3 regions of the Virgibacillus dakarensis genome follow, and region 3 is predicted to be linked to each of the others. Evidence: riboswitches for the same ligand, from Rfam matches in the RefSeq annotation. Region 3 holds a riboswitch; each other region holds the start of a gene.

The links. A riboswitch is a leader RNA that binds a small molecule or an ion and turns the genes downstream of it on or off. The one in region 3 is predicted to bind S-adenosylmethionine.
Region 1: linked by a shared signal. The riboswitch ahead of CZ382_RS01915 (homocysteine S-methyltransferase family protein) and the one ahead of CZ382_RS15280 (PLP-dependent aspartate aminotransferase family protein) in region 3 are both predicted to bind S-adenosylmethionine.
Region 2: linked by a shared signal. The riboswitch ahead of metK (methionine adenosyltransferase) and the one ahead of CZ382_RS15280 (PLP-dependent aspartate aminotransferase family protein) in region 3 are both predicted to bind S-adenosylmethionine.

Annotation. Positions count from the first base shown of each region.
Region 1 covers NZ_LT732553.1:369,245-372,420, forward strand. The annotation lists gene CZ382_RS01910 (cyclase family protein) at 1-570, opposite strand, end outside; gene CZ382_RS01915 (homocysteine S-methyltransferase family protein) at 613-1,662, opposite strand; SAM riboswitch class I at 1,753-1,850, opposite strand; gene cysK (cysteine synthase A) at 1,968-2,882, opposite strand.
Region 2 covers NZ_LT732554.1:2,515,768-2,518,943, reverse strand. The annotation lists gene asnB (asparagine synthase (glutamine-hydrolyzing)) at 1-528, opposite strand, end outside; gene metK (methionine adenosyltransferase) at 689-1,888, opposite strand; SAM riboswitch class I at 2,005-2,111, opposite strand; gene pckA (phosphoenolpyruvate carboxykinase (ATP)) at 2,301-3,176, shown strand, end outside.
Region 3 covers NZ_LT732554.1:1,123,272-1,126,447, forward strand. The annotation lists gene CZ382_RS15280 (PLP-dependent aspartate aminotransferase family protein) at 1-1,457, opposite strand, end outside; SAM riboswitch class I at 1,622-1,738, opposite strand; gene CZ382_RS15285 (hypothetical protein) at 1,851-2,114, shown strand; gene rarD (EamA family transporter RarD) at 2,223-3,137, opposite strand.

The sequences.
Region 1 (3,176 bases), on a different contig from region 3:
ATTTTTTTGAAAATCAATAGCAGCATCAGTGTCAAAAGTTTCATGACCAACCGCTTTGATCTTTCTTTCTTCGTATAAAAATTGCAAAGCTTCCAATGACCATCCGGGAGCATGATTATTGCCATCAGCATCTTTATTGTCGAACGCTTCCTGATCAGGCCAGCGCTTGCTCCAGTCCGTCCGCAATGCGACAAATGAACCCGGTTCGATTTCTCCGTATTCCGCTTCAAACGCTACTACATCCTCAACCGTTAACGTATAGTCATGATTCTCCGCTGCCTCTCTGGATTTATCGATCACAATGAGCGGTAGAAAGAATTCCTTTAAATCCAGCTCATCTAAATATCTAGTGTTGCGGACAAAGTGAATTGGCGCATCAAGATGTGTGCCATATTGCCCGGGAAATGTGAACCGTTGGGCAAAAAATCCGTCATCGTGATCGAATAATGTTTCAAATTTAGCCGCTTCAAATGCGGAAAAGTGTGGCGATTCCGGGTCAAAAGCATGTGTCAGGTCAACCCACTCTTTTTCTTTAATAAGTTGAACAGCTTTCAGTAATTCGTTTGTCAAAAAGATCACCCCATGTTTGCTTCGTAAAATTTGAACATCCTATTAGGCCTTTAAGCGATAGTCCAAATTATGCTGTTTCAATGTTTTGTCTTTTCCAAACAAGAAATGCTTCTCCATGTCCGGCGAGTATTTGGAATTAACGGTTTCAACACCAACAGCTTCTGCTACGGCACGCAGCATTGCTGGGGATGCCCCACAGCATAGGCCAATGTAATTAAGGCCAATACCCTTTGCCTCTTTTGCCCATGTCGCCAACTCATAGCGATTATGATAAAGCGGATCTAGCGCGGTCGGAAAAGTCGTTTCTAACGGTAAATGACAACTGCATCCGCCATCAGGCAAGTTGAAAAACGTTGGGTGCTCTTCTGATGTTCGATAAGGGATCGGTAAACCGGCAATATAGCCATTGACATGCTCCCGTATTTTAGCAAGATATGGCTGCATCGTATCAGGCCCACGGAAACAATTCATCCCGACAACGAGCGCCCCTTTTGCGGAAAGGAATTTGCATGCTTCTTCTACCGTGTAGCCATCTCTTAAAATATTCTCGCCCATCAGTCCAAACGTAATGACAGCCGGTAATCCTTGTTTCGTAATTTCCTCCAAGGCGATTAACGCTTCTTCATAGTAATAAAATGTTTCCCCGTTAACATAGTCAACTCCTTCTTCCTTGCACCATTGCACCATTTCTGCAAAAATGCCCCGAACCCGTTCCTTTGATGCCGGATCTTCCGGATCAAACAGATTAGTGTTGGAAATGTTGCCGGCAACCAATGCTTCTTCAACCGGATGCTCCTTGGCAACCTCTTTCGCTAAACGGATTGCGTTTCTATTTAATGGTTCGAGCAATTCTTCTTTACCGATAATGCGCATCTTTTCCCGATGCGCGTTATATGTAAAAGCCAATACAACATCGGAACCCGCATTCATGTAATCCCTGTATGCTTGTTTAAGCGCTTCAGGATTATCCAATGCTACTTCGGGAACAAAGGAACCAGCTTGTAAATACCCCCTTCGTTCCAATTCAAATAAATAGCCTTCCCCTGCAATGACGGTTCCATCACGTAGACGTTCTTCCAAATTTCGCTTCATTTTTATTCCTCCCTGTTTAGTTGGTTTTTACCAATAACAAAAACCCTCTTCTGTCAGTAAGAAGAGGGTTCGTTATTACATCAACAGCTCTTCTTATCTTCAAGCCTAACGCTTCTGGAATTAGCACAGTACAAATGTCTGTTGCTGAGGCTTCAACGGGCCAGTCCCTCCACCTCTCTGGATAAGAAAATTCATATTTAATTAAAAACTTAATCCATACTATATCGGGGAAACGAACGAATGTCAAGAGAAATATCGAAAATTTATAACAGCACCGATAATTCATTGGTTAGTTGTCATAGACTTTAAATCAAATCCATACTCAAATAACGTTCCCCGCTGTCCGGTGCCATACAGAGTACTTGCTTCCCGGTTCCTAAACGTTTGGCAACCTCAATTGCCGCATAAACGGCTGCTGCCCCGGATAACCCGATAAAGAGTCCCTCCACCCGTGGAAGTTTTTTGTAGATGTTAACTGCATCGTCGTCTTCTATTTGCATAATTTCATCATAAATGCTGGTATTAAGTATTTCGGGGATAAATCCCGGACTTGTTCCAACTAATTTATGTTTGCCTGGTTCTCCTCCTGAAAGTACAGGTGATCCTTTTGGTTCGGCAACGGTGATGGCTAACCCTGGAATTTTTTCTTTCAAAACCTCGCCTGTACCAGTAATCGTTCCACCTGTTCCGGCTGTACAAACAAAAGCATCCAATTTCCTATCCATTTGTTGATATATCTCTAGTGCTGTTGTTGTCCGGTGAATATCCGGGTTTGCCTCGTTTTCGAATTGCTGTGGGATAAAGCTGTCAGGAATTTCTTTTTGTAGTTCCTGTGCTTTTTTAATTGCGCCAGGCATTTTTTCATCTGCAGGGGTCAGGACAACCTTAGCTCCATAGGCTTTTAAGATATTTCTTCTTTCCAAAGTGCTATTATCCGGCATGACCATGATGGCTTTGTATCCTTTTGCTGCAGCATTCATCGCCAGACCAATCCCGGTATTGCCGCTGGTTGGTTCAATAATTGTATCCCCAGGCTTAATTAACCCCATGTCTTCGGCAACTTTGATCATGCTATAGGCTGCACGGTCCTTCACACTTTTGCTCGGGTTAAACGATTCTAATTTGATGAAAACATCTGCAGCTCCTTCAGGGACGAGTTTGGTTAATTTGACAACAGGTGTTTCGCCAATCAGTTCTGTCATGTTTTGCGCAACTTTCATATAAAACAGCTCCCTGTGTACATATATTTTTACATAATAATTCCTAGTGGTTTACTATATGATAACAAATTTCATCCCGATATTCATAACCTTTTGTCTCCTTTTTATAAGTAAAGTATAATTTTTAGCGATATTAATTCATGATCAAGAGTGGCCATGTCCAGCTCCAGCGCCCAGCGGCTAGTGGACAACACCCGCCTCCGTACGATAAGTCAACATCGGTAAAAGGGGAAGTTCGGTTAAAACCGCGACGTCCTGTCGCAACACCGAACTGACCTACGTCCTGTAGGCCTC
Region 2 (3,176 bases), 1.4 Mb from region 3:
TACTTCTTCTTTTTCCATCATTAACGAAATACTTTTTTTCTCCGAGGCAAAAATAGTACCCTCTTCTGTTTCCCGGTAAAACAATGGCTTAATACCAAACGGGTCACGCGCACCATATAATGTTTCGTTTTCCTTATCCCATACCAAAATAGAAAACATACCTCGCAAATAAGTAAACGCCTGTTCTTTATGTTTAGCAAATAATGCGGCAATTACTTCAGTATCTGACTCTGTTGCAAAGGAATACCCTTCTTTTATTAAATCCTCACGCAGTTCTACATAATTATAAATTTCACCATTAAAAATAAGCCATATTTTTTCATCATCATAGCTCAATGGCTGTTGGCCGCTTTCTATATCAATAATACTTAAACGTCTAAACCCAAATGATACATATTCATCGTGAAAATAACCTTCATCATCCGGCCCTCTGTGGGTGATAATATTGTTTTGCTGTTCAAATACATGTATTGTCTCTTCATTAGGCATACTCGGATGATTGCGGATCATCCCAATAAATCCACACATGCTCTAGCCTCACTCTCAAGATTCGTAATAGTACCTTTCCCGAGTATACCATAAATGATTGTTTATTTCGATATGGAAAGAGCCCTCAAATAATATCAAAAATTATTAAAAATCACGTCCTCCCTTTAATCAGAAGACGTGATCTATTTTCAATTTGAAATTATTTCTTCACTAATGCCTTCAATTCTTCAACCTTATCCGTTCTCTCCCACGGAAATAAGATGTCGGTTCTGCCAAAATGTCCGTATGCGGCGGTATTTTTGAAAATTGGTCGTTGCAAATCAAGCATGCGGATGATGCCTGCCGGACGCAAATCGAACAATTCCCGGACCGCTGCCACCAGCTTTTCTTCGCTGACAATTCCGGTATCAAATGTGTTAATCGCTATCGATACCGGTTCAGCAACACCGATCGCATAGGCAAGCTGTACTTCACACGTTTTAGCAAGTCCTGCAGCTACAATATTTTTCGCCACGTAACGAGCGGCATATGCTGCTGAACGATCTACCTTTGTTGCATCTTTTCCGCTGAATGCGCCTCCGCCATGCCGGGCATAGCCGCCATACGTGTCGACAATAATTTTCCGACCCGTTAATCCGGCATCCCCTTGTGGCCCACCAATAACAAAGCGGCCGGTCGGGTTGATAAAATACTTGGTTGTTTCATCTAATAAATTCACAGGTACAATTGGACGAATAACATGCTCAATCAAATCTTTTTCAATCTGTTCGGTTGAGATATCCTGATGATGCTGCGTAGAAATAACAACCGTATCCACCTTTACCGGGTTATCCTGTTCATCATATTCGACTGTTACCTGGGTTTTCCCATCAGGTCTTAGGTATGCAAGTGTTTTATCTTTCCGGACATCTGCCAATCGTTTTGCCAATTTATGTGCTAACGCTATCGGCAATGGCATTAATTCCTCCGTTTCATCACAAGCAAAGCCAAACATTAAGCCCTGATCCCCTGCACCGATTGCAGCAATCTCTTCATCTGACATTTTTCCTTGACGTGCTTCCAATGCAGTATCTACCCCACCAGCAATGTCCGGTGATTGTTCATCAATTGCCGTAAGCACGGCACATGTTTCTGCATCAAATCCGAATTTTGCCCTTGTATAGCCAATATCTTTAATGGTTTGTCTAACAATGGCGGGAATATCTACATAGGTACTAGTAGAAATCTCTCCTGAAACCAATACTAATCCTGTAGTCACTGTAGTCTCACAGGCAACACGGGCATTCGGGTCTTTCGTTAAAATTTCATCCAAAATCGCATCTGAAATCTGGTCACAAATTTTATCTGGATGGCCCTCTGTTACCGATTCAGATGTAAATAAACGACGATTTGCAGCCATAGGCCAAATCTCTCCCTTTAAATCGTGGTACGGAACTCTATATATTTCAGTAAATATTCCTTTAAAAACAAAAAAGCCTTTCCTGCATGCATGAGGAAAGGAGTTGTGGCCTTTCGCTCTTATTGTTCAAGGAAATATCCTTGCATCAGATTAGCACCTTTTCACTATTGTGATGGTTGCCGGGCTTCATCGGGCCTGTCCCTCCACCAGCTCTGAATAAGAGAGTCCGTTCAGACTATATCCTACCCGAAATCCCTCCCTTCTGTCAACTTTTCACAGCCATTGCATAACATTTTAAATAAAACATTAAATTAGTATGGACTAATTAAATAAATGTGTTATACTAATAACCAGATTCGCAGTAAAACGTATATAGGACGATAAAAATCCATCAAAAAGGAAGGTATCATATATGAAATCGATGGAACGATCAACATTGGCAGATGAACTTTTAGCACAAGGGAACATCCAGCACAACTTATCGGTACCATGTCTTGTAGAAAAAATATTGGCCAGAAATGAAGGGATATTAACGGCAACCGGTGCTATCCAGGCAACTACCGGAAAATATACTGGACGTTCACCTAAAGATAAGTTTATCGTAAAGGATGACATTTGTGAACAATTTATCGACTGGGGTCTTGTGAACCAGGCAATTGATGAAGATAAATTTGACCGGCTATACGAAAAAGTTGTGGCCTTTTTGAAAGATAAGAACGAATTATATTCTTTTAAGGGGTTTGCCGGAGCAGATAAAAAGCATCGCCTGCCGATTCAGGTTATTAACGAATATGCATGGCACAACTTGTTCGCCAGACAATTATTTATTACACCGTCAGATGAAGAGCTTAAAACACATAAAGCCGAATTTACAGTGGTCTCTGCACCAACATATAAAGCAGATCCAGCAGTCGATGGAACAAACTCGGAAACGTTCATTCTCGTTTCCTTCAAGCGCCGGATCATCTTAATCGGCGGAACGGAATATGCCGGAGAAATCAAAAAATCGATTTTCTCGGTTATGAATTATTTGCTGCCGCAAAAGGATATTTTATCCATGCATTGCTCGGCAAACGTTGGTCAGGAAGGTGACGTCGCGTTATTCTTTGGCCTGTCCGGGACAGGTAAAACGACACTGTCTGCTGATCCATATCGCCGGCTAATTGGCGATGACGAACACGGCTGGAGCCCAAATGGCGTCTTTAATATTGAAGGCGGCTGTTATGCGAAATGTATCAACCTTTCCTATGAAAAGGAACCACAAATTTTTAATGCAATCCGGTTTGGC
Region 3 (3,176 bases):
GTTACAATTTGATATCCGAGTCGTTTTAATTTATCCGTTTGCAGCCCTGAGTCATTTTCCTTGCTGATGACAGCGATTGCCTTTTGTCTTACATTCCCACCTGTCCGGTCAAATGGCGAAGAAAGCAGCCATTTGACAGCGTCCTCGTTTGTTGTTTGGAATGAGGCTTTAGAATTGGTTGACTTGGCAATAGCTTGGTCCAGGTCAACTAAAATATCATGAACACGCTCAATTCCAATTGACAGGCGAACCAGTTCTTCTGATACACCACTTTTTTGTAAATCTTCCGGGCTTAATTGCTGGTGTGTGGTGGATGCCGGATGGATAATCAGCGATTTTGCATCACCAACATTGGCAACATGTGACCATATCGAAATATTGTCGATTAATTTTCTTCCCGCTTCACGGCCGCCCTTTATACCAAATGTAATAATGGAGCCAAAACCGTTTTGTAAATACTTGGTTGCTAAAACGTGTGCTGGATGATTCGTTAATCCCGGATAATTAATCCATTCTACAGCTGGGTGATTTTTTAAATATGCGGCAACCTCTTCTGCATTTTGATTGTGACGTTCCACCCGCAAATGCAACGTTTCCAGTCCTTGCAGAAGCAGAAAGGCATTTTGCGGGCTCAGGCATGCTCCGATATCGCGCAAAAGCTGTACGCGTAACTTTGTGGCAAAAGCGGCTGAGCCAATATCGGCATAGCGTATCCCATGATAGCTTTCATCTGGTTCGGCAAAGCCAGGGAATTTTTCATTATCCCAGTTAAACCGTCCGCCATCAACCACAATTCCACCAATTGAGTTGCCATGCCCACCAATCCATTTCGTGGCAGAATGGATGACAATGTCTGCTCCCCACGTTAATGGTTTGGCACTGTATGGTGTTGCAAATGTATTATCGACAATTAATGGAATGTTGTTGCCGTGGGCGATTGCTGCAATCCCTTCGACATCGAGAACATTAAGACTTGGGTTTGTAATAATTTCACCATATATTGCTTTCGTTTTCGGAGTGATGGCAGCTCGAATCGCCTCGAGGTTTGTTCCGTCAACGAATTTGACATTTATCCCATACCGTGGCAGTGTAATGGCAAACAGGTTGTATGTTCCGCCGTACAGGTTGCTGTCGGCAATAATCTCATCCCCTGCACCTGCCAGGTTAAGTATGGCTAGTGTGATAGCCGACATACCGGATGATGTGGCAACAGCAGCAACCCCGTCCTCCAGCTGTGCTAAACGCTCCTCAAGAACAGCGACTGTAGGATTGCCGATTCGTGTATAAATGTTGCCTGGCTCTTGCAGGGCGAATAAGTTTTGCGCATGCTCCGTGTCGCGGAACACATAGGAAGTAGTTTGGTAAATTGGTACTGCCCGAGACCCGGTTGTTGGGTCTGGTTCCTGTCCTCCGTGAAGTAATAGGGTTTCCTGATCGTGAAAATGAAAATTTGTCATGAAAAACTCCTCCTTTTTAATTTGTGTTCAAAAAGTCGCCGCTTCAACTGGTGACTTTTTGAACGTCTCTTTTAATAGTCGAAAGCTTCGGTCAAATAAGGATAGAGAGAGGGGAAAATAAAAAGCCCCCTTCCTAAGAAGAGGGCGTATCATCAACGTTCCTCCTCTTATCTTCCAGATCGTAATTGACCTGTAGGATGTAGCACCTTTCAGATCTGATGTCCAGTCTGATGGTTGCCGGGCTTCACAGGGCCTATTCCCTCCACCACTCTTGATAAGAGATTAAAGTTTGGAAAATTTAATTTAACAAGAATTATATACCTGACTTTGGCTATAAGTCAACTGTTTTTTAAAATTATTTTTTTAGGGTACCGGATTGCAAGAATGCAGGGCTTGGGGGAGAAACATCAACCGGAAAGCAGAAATATCAGCGGGAGAGCGAAAATATCAGCGGGAGAGCGGAAATATCAGCGGGAGGATAGGAACATCAACCGGAGAGCGGAAATATCAGCGGAAGCGTGGAAATATCAGCGGGAGGGCGGAAGCATCAACCGGAGGGCAGGAACATCAGCGGGAGAGCAGAAACATCAACCGGAGAGCAGAAATATCAGCGGGAGGGCGGGAAACATCAGCGGGAGGGCAGAAACATCGGCCTGAGAGCGGAAACATCAGCGGGAGGGCCGGAACATCAACCGGAGAGCAGAAACATCAGCCGGTGCGCGATGCTCCGTCCATCCACTGCCAAGAACGATCCGCTGACCTTCCTCAACTAGACATTCGTTTCTCCACGCGTTTTAACGGGCGCCGCTGTGCAGAGCTCATATAAATAATTAGTGCAATCCAAATTAGCGAAAACGATACGAGATGGGCACGTGAAAATGTTTCATGATAAAGAAACACACCCAATAGCAGCATAATGGTTGGGGCAATGTATTGCAGAAAGCCAACCATTGATAACGGAATTTGTTTTGCGCCGCTTGCAAATAACAATAGCGGAACAGCTGTTGCAACTCCGGCACCAATCAACAGGAGCGAAGTACTGGTGAAAAGACTATCCATCGTTAACACATGATTCGGTATCGCGATCAAATAAATAAGGGCAATCGGGGTTACGATCATCGTTTCAATTGCCAAACCGAACATTGCACCGATATCAACAGTTTTTTTCAATAACCCATACAGTCCGAAGCTAATCGCCAGCAATAAGGAGATCCATGGGAATACTCCATAGCTGACAGCAAGATTAATGACCCCGATGGCTGCAACGAGAAATGACAATAGCTGTCTTCGTGTTAATCGTTCTTTTAAGATAATAATTCCCAGCAAAATACTGATTAGCGGATTAATATAATACCCCAGACTTGCCTGAATTACATGGCCATTGTTGACAGCCCAAATATAGGTAAGCCAATTGATACTAATCACGATCGATGCAGTCGTGATACCGAACAATTTCTTTTTATTCTTAAAAATTGCTTTACATTCCTGAATAAATCCGGGCCATTTGCGAACAGAGAGAATGACCGCAATCATAAAAACAAATGACCAAACAATTCGATGGGCAAGAATGACGCCAGCAGGAACATTGTCGACCAGCTTCCAGTAAATTGGCAGGAATCCCCAGAGCAAATAGGCAAAAGCAGTATAGATAATTCCAAGTTTCTTATCCGTTTGGTTCATATTGTTTCCCTCTCAATCTGTTAAAGTACGTAGTCAAAG